DNA from 3 places in the Pseudomonas sp. RA_105y_Pfl2_P56 genome. Region 1 is predicted to be linked to each of the others. Evidence: predicted binding sites of a transcription regulator. Region 1 holds the regulator's gene; each other region holds the start of a gene.
What was found. Region 1 encodes sigma-54, which starts transcription at its own class of promoters, with help from an activator protein. Its sites were predicted from a motif close to ANTGGCATNNANNTTGCTNT; they were not measured.
Positions count from the first base shown of each region.

Region 2: the regulator sigma-54 is predicted to act here: its motif matches at 2,475-2,494, upstream of glnA (glutamate--ammonia ligase).
Region 3: the regulator sigma-54 is predicted to act here: its motif matches at 2,287-2,306, upstream of AACY11_RS21880 (circularly permuted type 2 ATP-grasp protein).

Region 1 is NZ_CAXAPL010000005.1:28,223-32,380, reverse strand. It holds gene rapZ (RNase adapter RapZ) at 1-685, opposite strand, end outside; gene ptsN (PTS IIA-like nitrogen regulatory protein PtsN) at 688-1,152, opposite strand; gene hpf (ribosome hibernation-promoting factor, HPF/YfiA family) at 1,164-1,472, opposite strand; gene AACY11_RS05185 (RNA polymerase factor sigma-54) at 1,546-3,039, opposite strand; gene lptB (LPS export ABC transporter ATP-binding protein) at 3,228-3,953, opposite strand; gene lptA (lipopolysaccharide transport periplasmic protein LptA) at 3,953-4,158, opposite strand, start outside.
Region 2 is NZ_CAXAPL010000014.1:85,958-90,115, reverse strand. It holds gene AACY11_RS12125 (DUF4124 domain-containing protein) at 1-182, opposite strand, end outside; gene AACY11_RS12120 (DUF4124 domain-containing protein) at 179-691, opposite strand; gene glnA (glutamate--ammonia ligase) at 975-2,381, opposite strand; gene thiI (tRNA uracil 4-sulfurtransferase ThiI) at 2,709-4,158, shown strand, end outside.
Region 3 is NZ_CAXAPL010000037.1:28,309-32,466, forward strand. It holds gene AACY11_RS21875 (alpha-E domain-containing protein) at 1-832, opposite strand, end outside; gene AACY11_RS21880 (circularly permuted type 2 ATP-grasp protein) at 845-2,254, opposite strand; gene AACY11_RS21885 (ribonuclease E inhibitor RraB) at 2,720-3,067, opposite strand; gene AACY11_RS21890 (hypothetical protein) at 3,275-3,508, opposite strand; gene AACY11_RS21895 (PLDc N-terminal domain-containing protein) at 3,786-3,977, opposite strand; gene AACY11_RS21900 (hypothetical protein) at 4,049-4,158, opposite strand, start outside.

The DNA of each region.
Region 1 (4,158 bases):
CGTAAATGTCCTGGAACATTTCCTCGACTTCCGGCTGCGCCGCCAGGTATTCGGCCACCGGCGCATCGAGACCCGATTGCGCGCGCAGCTCTGGCTTCCAGTACGGGTTGGGCAGGCAGCGCACGTCGAACACCACGTCTGCATCGACCGGCATGCCGCGTTTGAAGCCGAATGACTCAACGAGAAATGCTGTTCCGGGTTCAGGCTGATTGAGCAGGCGCAACTTGATGGTGTCGCGCAACTGGTACAGGTTCAGGTGGGTGGTGTTGATCTTCAGGTCGGCCAGATCGGCGATTGGGCCGAGCAGGGCGGTTTCATCGCTGATCGCTTCGGCCAGTGAGCGGTTGGCAGTGCTCAGTGGATGACGCCGACGGGTTTCCGAAAAACGCTTGAGCAGGGTTTCTTCGTCGGCGTCCAGATAAAGCACATCGCACTGGATGTGGCGGCTGCGGACTTCTTCCAGCAACTCGGGGAAACGCGAGAGATGGCTCGGCAGGTTGCGCGCATCGATCGACACGGCCACCAGCGGTTGTGCCAATTCGGTGTGTATCAGTGCGCGTTCAGCCAGTTCTGGCAACAAGCCTGCCGGCAGGTTGTCGATGCAGTAGTAACCGCTGTCCTCAAGGACATTCAGTGCGGTGCTTTTGCCCGAGCCGGAGCGGCCACTGACGATGATCAAGCGCATGATTAATGCCTGTTCTGCTCTTCCAGTACCACTTGGTACAAGGCTTCACTGCCGGCAGCGCTGCGCAGTCTTTCGCGTACTTCCTTGCGGTCGAGCATGCTGGCGATTTGACGCAGTAACTCCAGGTGCGCATCGGTAGCGGCTTCTGGGACCAGCAGTACAAACAACAGATCAACGGGGGCGCCGTCGATCGCATCGAAATCGATAGGGGCGTCGAGGTGAAGCAGAGCGCTGACAGGCTCAATGCAACCCTTGAGGCGACAGTGAGGAATGGCGATGCCGTTGCCAAAACCGGTGGAACCGAGTTTTTCACGGGCAATCAGGGCCTCGAAGACATCTTGCATCTCCAGCGCCGGCACTTCGCGGGCGATCAGGTTGGCAATTTGTTCGAGGGCTTTCTTTTTACTGCCGCCCGGCACGTTCACAAGAGAACGGCCGGGGGTCAGGATATTTTCAAGTCGGATCATGGAGTGGGGGGTTATCGACCGGTAGCGCCCTGGAGCAGGCTCTGGGTCTTTTCCTTATGCTTTTTGAGTTGTTTATCCAGCTTGTCGGTCAGGGCGTCGATCGCGGCGTACATATCGGTATGTTCCGCGTTGGCGACCACTTCACTGCCGGGAATATGCAAGGTGGCTTCGATTTTCTGCTTGAGCTTTTCGACACACATCGTGACTTGTACGTTGGTGATCTTGTCGAAATGGCGCTCCAATCGTTCGAGTTTCTCGTTGATGTAGGTGCGCAGAGGTTCGGTCACTTCCAGTTGGTGTCCACTGATGTTGACTTGCATACAGCTTCTCCTTCGTTGCCAGTGCATAAAGCGGCAGGCTGGATAGCCTGCCACTGGAACGCTGTAACGTGGCTTACATCAACCGCTTGCGTTCGCTCGAAGGCGCGATCCCGAGGGACTCGCGGTACTTGGCGACGGTGCGGCGAGCCACCTGAATGCCTTGTGCCTCCAGTAAACCAGCGATCTTGCTGTCACTCAACGGCTTTTTCTGATTTTCCGCAGCAACCAGTTTTTTGATGATCGCGCGGATCGCCGTGGACGAGCATTCACCGCCTTCGGAGGTGCTGACGTGGCTTGAGAAAAAGTATTTCAGTTCATAGATACCGCGCGGGGTATGCATGAACTTCTGCGTGGTCACTCGGGAAATCGTCGATTCGTGCATGCCAACCGCTTCGGCGATGTCATGCAGCACCAGTGGCTTCATGGCTTCGTCCCCGTATTCCAGAAAGCCGCGTTGATGCTCGACGATCTGGGTGGCCACTTTCATCAGGGTTTCGTTGCGGCTTTGCAGGCTCTTGATGAACCAGCGGGCTTCCTGCAACTGGTTGCGCATGAAAGTGTTGTCGGCGCTGGTATCGGCGCGTCTTACGAAGCCGGCATACTGGGCGTTGACCCGCAGGCGGGGCACTGATTCCTGATTCAGTTCGACCAGCCAGCGTTCATTGTCCTTGCGCACAATGACGTCAGGGACGACGTATTCGGCTTCAGTGGATTCGATCTGAGAGCCCGGACGCGGGTTGAGGCTCTGCACCAGTTCGATGACTTGACGCAGTTCATCTTCCTTGAGCTTCATGCGCCGCATCAACTGGTTGTAATCGCGGCTGCCGAGCAAGTCGATGTAGTCGGTGACCAGACGTTTCGCTTCAGTCAGCCATGGTGTCTTCGCCGACAACTGGCGCAGTTGCAGCAACAGGCATTCGCCGAGGTTGCGGGCGCCGATGCCAGCGGGTTCAAACTGCTGGATGCGGTGCAGAACGGCTTCGATTTCGTCCAGTTCGATGTCCAGTTCCGGGTCGAACGCTTCGAGGATTTCTTCGAGGGTTTCGTCCAGGTAACCCTGGTTGTTTATGCAGTCGACCAGGGTGACGGCGATCAGTCGGTCGGTGTCTGACATCGGCGCGAGATTGAGCTGCCACAGCAGGTGGCTTTGCAGGCTTTCACCGGCGGAGGTGCGAGTGGTGAAGTCCCATTCGTCGTCATCGCTGCTGGGCAGGCTGCTGGCACTGGTCTGGTAGACGTCCTCCCAGGCCGTGTCGACCGGAAGCTCGTTGGGGATACGCTCGCTCCATTCGCCATCTTCCAGATTGTCCACCGTCGGAGCGGTTTCCTGATAGGACGGTTCCTGAATTTCGGTGTTGGGCTTTTGCTCGGCGTTGTCGGCCAGAGGGTCCGAGTTATCGAAGTCGTCGCCTTCTTCCTGGCGTTCGAGCATCGGATTGGATTCCAGGGCCTCCTGGATTTCCTGTTGCAGATCCAGGGTCGACAATTGGAGCAGACGGATGGCCTGTTGCAGCTGCGGTGTCATCGTCAGCTGCTGGCCCATTCTCAAGACTAGCGATGGTTTCATGGCAGGGGCTTAACACCTTATTCGCCGGCGCACATGCGCCATCCACTACAGAGCGCCGAAGCGCCAAACTTAAGCAAATTATATGCCTGAAACTGAAGTGTTTGCCTAGAGCGTTGTAACAATTAAAGCGTATTAAATCCTGCTTGAATCGATACAGCGCCCGCGCGTCTCTCCGGGCGCTGTCGCGTTTACAGGCGGAACTCGTGACCCAGATACACTTCCTTGACCAGATCGTTGGCCAGGATGGTTTCTGCGTCGCCTTCGGCAATCAACTGGCCGTCGTTGACGATGTAAGCGGTTTCGCAGATATCCAGCGTCTCACGCACGTTGTGGTCGGTGATCAGTACGCCGATGCCCTTGGCCTTGAGGTGGTGGATGATCTGCTTGATGTCGCCGACCGAGATCGGGTCGACACCGGCGAACGGTTCGTCGAGCAGGATGAATTTCGGTGCGGTTGCCAGAGCACGCGCGATTTCAACTCGGCGGCGTTCACCACCGGACAGGCTCATGCCCAGGTTGTCGCGGATGTGGCTGATGTGAAATTCCTGCAGCAGGCTTTCCAGCTCCTTGCGACGGCCGGCCTTGTCGAGCTCCTGGCGAGTCTCGAGGATGGCCATGATGTTGTCGGCCACCGACAGCTTGCGGAAGATCGAGGCTTCTTGCGGTAGATAGCCAATACCTGCCTTTGCGCGACCGTGCATTGGCTGGTGGCTGACGTCCAGATCGTCGATCAGCACGCGGCCCTGATCGGCCTGTACCAGGCCGACAATCATGTAGAAGCATGTGGTCTTGCCGGCACCGTTCGGGCCGAGCAGGCCAACAATCTGGCCGCTGTCGATCGACAGGCTGACGTCACGCACGACCTGGCGGCTTTTATAGGCCTTGGCCAGATGCTGAGCTTTCAGAGTGGCCATTACTGGGTTTTCTCGTCGGTTTTCTTCTTCGGCTGGATCACCATGTCGATGCGCGGACGCGACTCGGTGACCTTGCTGCCGGTGGCACGGCCGGCACTGGCCAGTTTCTTCACCGTGTCGTAGACGATTTTCTCGCCTTGGGTGATGTTGTCGTCCTTGTCGACAACCTTGGCCTTGTCGATCAGCACGACGCGGTTCTGCGCTG
Region 2 (4,158 bases), on a different contig from region 1:
GGTGCTGCGCCGGTCGGATTGGCGGGCATGCGATTGCTGGTCGCCAATGGAACCTTCCTGGCGTTCCCGCGTGGCTGGTCGGTGTAGACGCGATTGCCTTGGCCATCGACGTAGATGAACACCTCCGCCGTGGCTTGCAGTGCCGTCAGTGCCAACACAACGATCAGCCATGCGCGGATCATGGCGTGTGCACCCGCTGCACGGTGAAGGTCACTGGAGGGCTCTGCTGAATGATCGTCTGACCATCGATCACCTGCACCGCGAGTCGATGCTCGCCACGATTGATGTTCACCAGTTGCAGGATGGGTACGTTGCTGGGCTGGCCGTAAGGCTCGTCGTCCAGGACCAGCCTGAATTGGTGCGGCGGCTGCAGGCGCGGCTTGATCAACACATTGACGGTGAAGGTGCCGTTGTTGGCGCGCAGGGCTTCTTCGGTGGGCAGGCCGGCGAGTTCGAGAATGTCATAGGCATTGCGCGACGGCTTCGGGTTGTCGGTAGTGGGCGCGGCGGGTGCGCTCGGTGACGGAGGCTCGACTGTGTTGAGCGGCGGCAGGTCAACCGGCTGTGCCTTGACGCCGTCCGGCGAGTGGTCGCTGTACACCGTGTTGCCGTTGGCATCGGTGTACTTGTAGATCTGCGCGGCCGCGGGAACGGCGATCAGCAGCAGGATGGAGAGAAAGAAGCGACCCATGAAATCGACCGGGAATGAACGCGATGGGTTGCAGCATAGGCCAGGTGCGGCGGTAGGCCCAACCCTGGACATATCCAGAGATTATTTGCCCGCCAAAAATCCCTTGTGGGAGTGGGCTTGCTCGCGAGCGCGGTCGGTCACTGAAGGATATGGTGACTGACAAGACGCCTTCGCGAGCAAGCCCGCTCCAGGGTGGTACGTCGCCAATGAAATCACGGGCAATAAAAAAGGCCTTCCGAAGAAGGCCTCTTTTTGTCACGCCGCGTAGCGCGGCGCTACCGGATCAGCAGCTGTAGTACAGCTCATATTCCAGTGGGTGTACGAAGGTACGGACTTTGATTTCTTCTTCGGATTTCAGCGCGATGTAAGCATCGATGAAGTCGTCGGAGAACACGCCGCCCTTGGTCAGGAACGCGCGGCCCTTGTCCAGCTCTTCCAGGGCTTCTTTCAGGCTACCGCAAACTTGTGGGATCTCTTTCGCCTCTTCAGGCGGCAGGTCGTACAGGTTTTTGTCAGCGGCATCGCCTGGGTGGATCTTGTTCTGGATACCGTCCAGGCCGGCCATCAGCAGTGCTGCGAAAGCCAGGTACGGGTTGGCAGCCGGATCCGGGAAACGTGCTTCGATACGACGGCCGCGTGGGCTGTTGACGTAAGGGATACGGATCGAGGCGGAACGGTTGCGCGCCGAGTAGGCCAGCATGACCGGAGCTTCGAAGCCTGGCACCAGACGCTTGTAGGAGTTGGTCGCCGGGTTGGTGAAGCCGTTCAGCGCTTTGCCGTGCTTGATGATGCCGCCGATGAAGTACAGAGCGGTTTCGGACAGGCCGGCATAGCCTTCGCCAGCGAAGGTGTTCTTGCCATCTTTGGCGATGGACATGTGAACGTGCATACCCGAACCGTTATCGCCGTACAGTGGCTTCGGCATGAAGGTCGCGGTGCGGCCGTAAGCGTCGGCAACGTTGTGTACAACGTATTTCAGAGTCTGAACTTCGTCAGCTTTCTTCACCAGGGTGTTGAACTTGACACCGATTTCGTTCTGACCGGCAGTCGCCACTTCGTGGTGGTGAACTTCAACGGTTTGACCCATTTCTTCCAGTGCGTTGCACATGGCAGTACGGATTTCGTGGTCGTGGTCGAACGGCGGAACCGGGAAGTAACCACCTTTGATGCCTGGACGGTGGCCTTTGTTGCCGCCTTCGATGTCCTGGTCGGACATCCACGAGCCTTGTTCGGAGTAGATTTTGAACATCGAGCCGGAGATGTCGGACTTGAACTTCACTTCGTCGAAGATGAAGAATTCTGGCTCGGGACCTGCGAAGACGGTGTCACCGATACCGGTGGTCTTCAGGTATTCCTCGGCGCGGTGAGCGATGGCGCGCGGGTCACGATCGTAACCTTGCATGGTCGACGGTTCGATGATGTCGCAGACCAGGATCAGGGTCGCGTCTTCGGTGAACGGGTCGAGCACGGCCGTTTCGTCGTCCGGCAGCAGGATCATGTCGGAGGCTTCGATGCCTTTCCAGCCTGCGATGGAGGAACCGTCGAACATCTTGCCGACTTCGAAGAAGTCGTCTTCCAGCGCATCGCGAGCCGGCATGGTCACGTGGTGCTGAGTGCCTTTGGTGTCCGTGAAGCGCAGATCAATCCACTTGACGTCATGATCTTTGATGAGTTGAACCGACTTCGACATAGTGTCCTCCGGGTGGCTTAGGGCTAGTAATGGATGCCCTTAATATGGGTGATGCCGGCGCAGATACTCTGCCAAGGCAACCTGCCTCACAAGGGAGCAAATTGCATGCCAGTGCCCCAGCATGGGTTTTTTGCCCCAAATTTACGCTTTTAAAGGTTCAAAGCGCCTTAAAGATGAAAATGTCGCCCCTTAATGTAGCGCTTCAGGTGAAAAATGACCTGTTTTGGTGCAAGCAAAACCTTCTGCACATTAACTGGTTAAACCTTGAGCAATTTCCGCTATAATCCGCGCCCCCCTTTTTCGGCTGGCCCAGCGCGCGCTGTTTTCATGAAACTAATCGTAAAAGTCTTCCCCGAGATCACCATCAAAAGCCGACCTGTCCGGACGAAATTTATCCGCCAGTTGGCCAAGAACATCCGCACCGTGCTCCGTGACCTGGACCCGGCCGTGGTGGTGAACGGTGTGTGGGACAATCTCGAGCTGGAAACCCGCGTTACCGACCCCAAAGCCTTGAAAGAGATGGTTGAGCGCCTGACCTGCATGCCCGGCATCGCGCACTTTCTGCAGGTCGACGAGTACCCGCTGGGCGACTTCGACGACATCACCGAAAAGTGCAAGCAGCACTACGGCGATGCGCTGGCCGGGAAGGTTTTCTCGGTACGCTGCAAGCGCGCGGGCAAGCATGCATTCAGTTCGATGGACGTCGAAAAATACGTCGGCAGCAAGCTGCGTCGCGAGTGCGGCGCTGCCGGAATCGACCTCAAGGCACCGCAAATCGAAGTGCGGATGGAAGTTCGCGACAAACGGTTGTTTGTCATCCACAGCCAGCACAACGGCATCGGCGGTTATCCGCTGGGCGCACTTGAGCAGACCCTGGTTCTGATGTCCGGCGGCTTTGACTCGACCGTTGCGGCCTACCAGATCATGCGGCGCGGCCTGATGGCGCACTTCTGCTTCTTCAATCTCGGTGGTCGTGCCCACGAATTGGGCGTGATGGAAGTCGCGCATTTCATCTGGAAGAAGTACGGAAGCTCGCAACGCGTGCTATTTGTCAGTGTTCCGTTCGAAGAAGTGTTGGGAGAAATTCTCGGCAAAGTCGATAACAGTCATATGGGCGTCGTATTGAAGCGTATGATGTTGCGCGCATCCACGGCCATTGCCGACCGCCTGCACATCGACGCGCTGGTCACCGGTGAAGCGATCTCCCAGGTGTCGAGCCAGACGCTGCCGAACCTGTCGGTGATCGACTGCGTGACCGACAAACTGGTCCTGCGTCCGCTGATCGTCGCCCACAAGCAGGACATCATCGACACGGCCAACGAGATCGGCACTGCCGATTTCGCCCGGCACATGCCCGAATACTGCGGGGTCATTTCGGTCAATCCGAAGACCGCTGCCAAGCGTGGTCGCGTTGAGCACGAAGAGAAAGAATTCGACATGGCGGTGCTCGAGCGAGCGCTCGAAAACGCCAAACTGGTGCCGATCGATCGGGTGATCGACGAATTGGGCCAGGATTTGCAGATTGAAGAAGTCGGCGAAGCGCTGGCCGGTCAGATCGTTATCGACATCCGTCACCCGGATGCCGCCGAGGATGACCCGCTGCAGCTTGCCGGAATAGAAGTACAGACGATGCCGTTCTACGCAGTGAACGCTCGTTTCAAGGAGCTGGATCCGACTCGCCAGTACCTGCTGTATTGCGACAAAGGCGTGATGAGTCGCCTGCATGCTCACCATTTGCTCAGTGAGGGGCATGCCAATGTGCGCGTTTATCGACCGA
Region 3 (4,158 bases), on a different contig from region 1:
GCAGGCGTGCGTCCATTTCTGCGGCCAGGCGTTGTGCCGGCCGACCGTTGGCCCCGGGCAACTGCGCGAGAATCTGATCGATCTCTTCGGTGCAGGCACGCAGTGAACGCGGCACATCTGCGCGCAACAGCAGCAACTCGGCAACATGTCGCGCCCCCGGCGCATCGCGATAGATTTCGGTGTAGGCCTCAAACGACGACAAAGCCCTGAGCAAAGCACTCCACTGATAGTAGGCGTGAGCAGTGCCGTCACTGACCGCTTCGGCCTGATCACCCGCCATTTCGTAGCGGGCATCGAGCAGGCGCAAGGTGTTGTCCGCGCGCTCGATAAAGGTCCCCAAGCGAATGAAGCGAAACGCATCGTTGCGCATGATCGTGCCGTAGGACGCCCCACGGAACAGGTGTGAACGCTCCTTGATCCATTCGCAGAAACGGCTCATGCCATAGCGGCTCAGCCCCTGTTCGGCGATCCCGCGAATCTCCAGCCAAGTGGCGTTGATGTTTTCCCACATGTCAGCCGTTATTCGTCCACGTACCGCGTGAGCGCTGGCCCGCGCCGCGCCCAGACAGCTGTAGATGCTCGCCGGATTGGCGGCATCGAGGGCGAAAAAGTGCAGCAATCGTTCGGCATGCAGCGCGCCGTGACGCTCCAGATAATCGTCGAGTGTGCCGGTGATCAACAGCGGCATGGCCAGTTCGTGCAGACCATCGCCGCGGCCGTCTTGCGGCATCAGCGACAGCGAATAACTGATATCGAGCATCCGTGCGAGGTTTTCCGCTCGCTCCAGGTAACGCGACATCCAATACAGATCCGAGGCAGTTCTACTTAACATGGCAAACTTCCTTCAATCCTCGACCACCCAGGTGTCCTTGGTTCCGCCGCCCTGGGAGGAATTCACCACCAGAGAGCCTTCGCGCAGGGCGACACGGGTCAAACCGCCTGGCACAACCCGCGTTTCGCGACCGGACAGGACAAACGGGCGCAGGTCGATGTGGCGTGGCGCAATACCGTTTTCGACAAAGGTCGGACAGGTCGACAGCGACAATGTCGGTTGCGCGATGTACGCGTGGGGCTTGGCTTTGATCCGCTCGCGGAATGCATCGATTTCCGCCGTCGTCGCTGCCGGCCCCACCAGCATCCCGTAACCGCCCGAACCTTGGGTTTCCTTGACCACCAGATCCGCAAGATTGGCCAGCACATGGGAAAGTTCAGACGGATTGCGGCATTGCCAGGTCGGCACGTTCTTCAGGATCGGTTCTTCATCGAGGTAGAAACGGATCATGTCGGTCACGAACGGATACACCGACTTGTCGTCGGCCACACCGGTGCCAATGGCGTTGGCCAGCACTACGTTGCCGGAACGATAGGACGACAGCAGCCCCGGCACACCCAGCATCGAATCCGGATTGAACGCCAGCGGATCAAGGAACGCGTCGTCGAGACGGCGGTAGATCACGTCGACCGCTTTTGGCCCGTCGGTGGTGCGCATGAAGACTTTGTCGTCACGCACGAACAGATCGGCGCCCTCCACCAGCTCCACGCCCATTTCCCGCGCCAGAAAAGCATGCTCGAAGAATGCACTGTTGAAGCGCCCCGGCGTCAACACCACCACACTCGGGTCATCAATCGGGCTTGAGCTTTTCAGGGTGTCGAGCAACAGGTTCGGGTAGTGGTCGATCGGCGCGATGCGCTGCGCGGCGAACAGCTCCGGGAACAATCGCATCATCATCTTGCGGTCTTCGAGCATGTAGCTCACGCCGCTCGGTGTGCGCAGGTTGTCTTCGAGCACGTAATAGGTGCCGTCGCCGTCGCGCACCAGATCGACACCAGAGATGTGCGAATAAATATCGCGGTGCAGATCCAGCCCTTGCATCGCCAACTGATATTGCTCGTTGGCCAGCACCTGCTCGGCGGGAATGATCCCGGCCTTGATGATGCGCTGCTCGTGGTAAAGGTCGGCGAGGAACATGTTCAACGCCTTGACCCGCTGGATGCAGCCGCGCTCGACGATCCGCCATTCGCTGGCGGGGATGCTGCGCGGAATGGTATCGAAAGGAATCAGGCGCTCTGTGCCTTGCTCGTCCCCGTAGAGCGTGAAGGTAATCCCGGCACGATGGAACAGCAGATCGGCCTCGCGTCGCCGTTGGGCCAGCAGCTCGTCAGGCGTGTCGGCCAACCACCGGGCAAACTCCCGGTAATGCGGGCGAATCTGGCCGCCGGCATCGTACATTTCATCAAAATAAGTGCGGATCATGCCGTACTCCTTGTCACCCGGACATACAGGCCTTCGCAAGGCCCGTGCCATCGGCATAAACGCTTTGATTTCAATCAGTTGGATATTCACGCCGCAGGTGCCGCACCATTCCTGTGCAACAAATGCCCCAACCTGATTGCCCCCGCCTCATTGCGACGCAGTGTTGTCGTCTATCACCAGCATAGTCAGAGTTGATTTCACTGCTCGGCATGAGCGGCGGATAATCCGCGCATCCGCTGAAAGAGCTGCCACGCGCAGGTCTTCAGCTCAATTGATCCGGCCTGCCAGTGCAGCCCTTAAAGCCTTGGCCCTGAACGGTTTCATCGATTTATCGGTCTTCCCTTTTCGCCACCCTCTCCGGTGGCTTTTTTTTGCGTGCGTGAAACGTTTTGAAAGCAAAAGAGATCCATAAATGAAAACGGCCAACCCGAGGGTCAGCCGTTGCTCAACAAAAAACACCAGAGATCAGTTCAAACGGTAGCGGTTGCGTACCTCCTGCTTGACGCCCCAGCCCTCGATGATGCCACCCAACGGTTCGACCACGGCGGAGAAGCCCTGCTCGAAATCGCCAATATCGTCATAAGTCGCGTACATCACTTTGCTTAGTTCCAGAGACCAGGCGCCGTCGTCGCGCGCACTGACCTGGGCATTGATGGATTCACCGCGAAACTTGCCTGCCGCCCTGCGCGCCCGCTCCTCGTCCGGGAAAATGGCGTAGAACTCGATGGGATGGAATCGGGAAAAATCGAAACCGCCTTCTTTCATGCGGCGCAGCACGTTGCTGCTGATGTCTTCTTGATAGGCTGTGCTCATGAATCGTCCCCCTCGGATGATGGATAGACTTTCCGTATTCCCGCCCCGGGCCTTGGGCCTAAGTACTTCGGCAAACTGGTTGCACGCGGGAAACAAGCATGTAGCTGACAAGACCAGACCTTAGCGATCCGTTCGCTGATCTCGCTTGCAGAGTAGCCCCAAGATAGAGCTGCTGCCAAGGCCTGGCGTGATAATGATGGAAGAATTTCAGATGGGGGTGATGCTGCGGATTTCGATGCTGTTCTGGGTTTTCAGACTTTTGACACCCGCATCGGCGGTGCGGCCTTCCAGATCGTTCAAATCCAGTGCGGCGGCAACAGGCAGGAGCCGTTGCTTGATCAGTCGAGCGGCCTCATCGTCGCTGGGACATTCGGCGCGCTCGAAGACCTCAACAACAGTTTCACCATGATCGTCCACGAAAGTGATTTTCCACTTTTGCATCGGTGCCTCCTCGATCAAACCCGCAAATGGGCTTACCTCTATCTCGACTTTTGGCCGGATTGATCGTTCAAAAGGATTGCATCGGGCGAACATGAAAAAAAAGACACCCAATACGCAAGCAGGCTTTTTTGGCTAGGGGATTTATTCCCGATCGGCTGAGAAGCAGTCGTAGATCACGGGGTTTTCTGTCAGACCGCACCCACCGGTTCAAGGGACGCTTCGCGCGCCCATCGGCTTAACACAACCTCACAGGTTTTGCGTTGTTCGCGAGAATGGCTCAGATCCGCACATTCCCCCGTGGCCCGGCAATCGCCCAGATGATCAGGCCCAGCACCGGCAGAAGGACGATCAGCAGCACCCAGAGGACTTTCATCCCGGTCTCGGCGCCGCTTTTCAGTACGTTGATGATGGCCCAGATATCGAGGGCAAGAATGATCAGACCGATCAGACCGTTAAACGTCGAACCCATGGTGTCGCTCCAGAATAGTGGCATGCACTTTTAGGATAGACGGTCGCGCGAAGGGTTCCCTTTTATTGCCCTCAGACGTGAACAGCGACCTTCAAGGCCTCCAGCGATGGCGCAGCGGCGATGCCAACTTCGGCGCACAACGCCAGCACCCGTGGCACGTCGTTGCCGTAGACCAGTACGA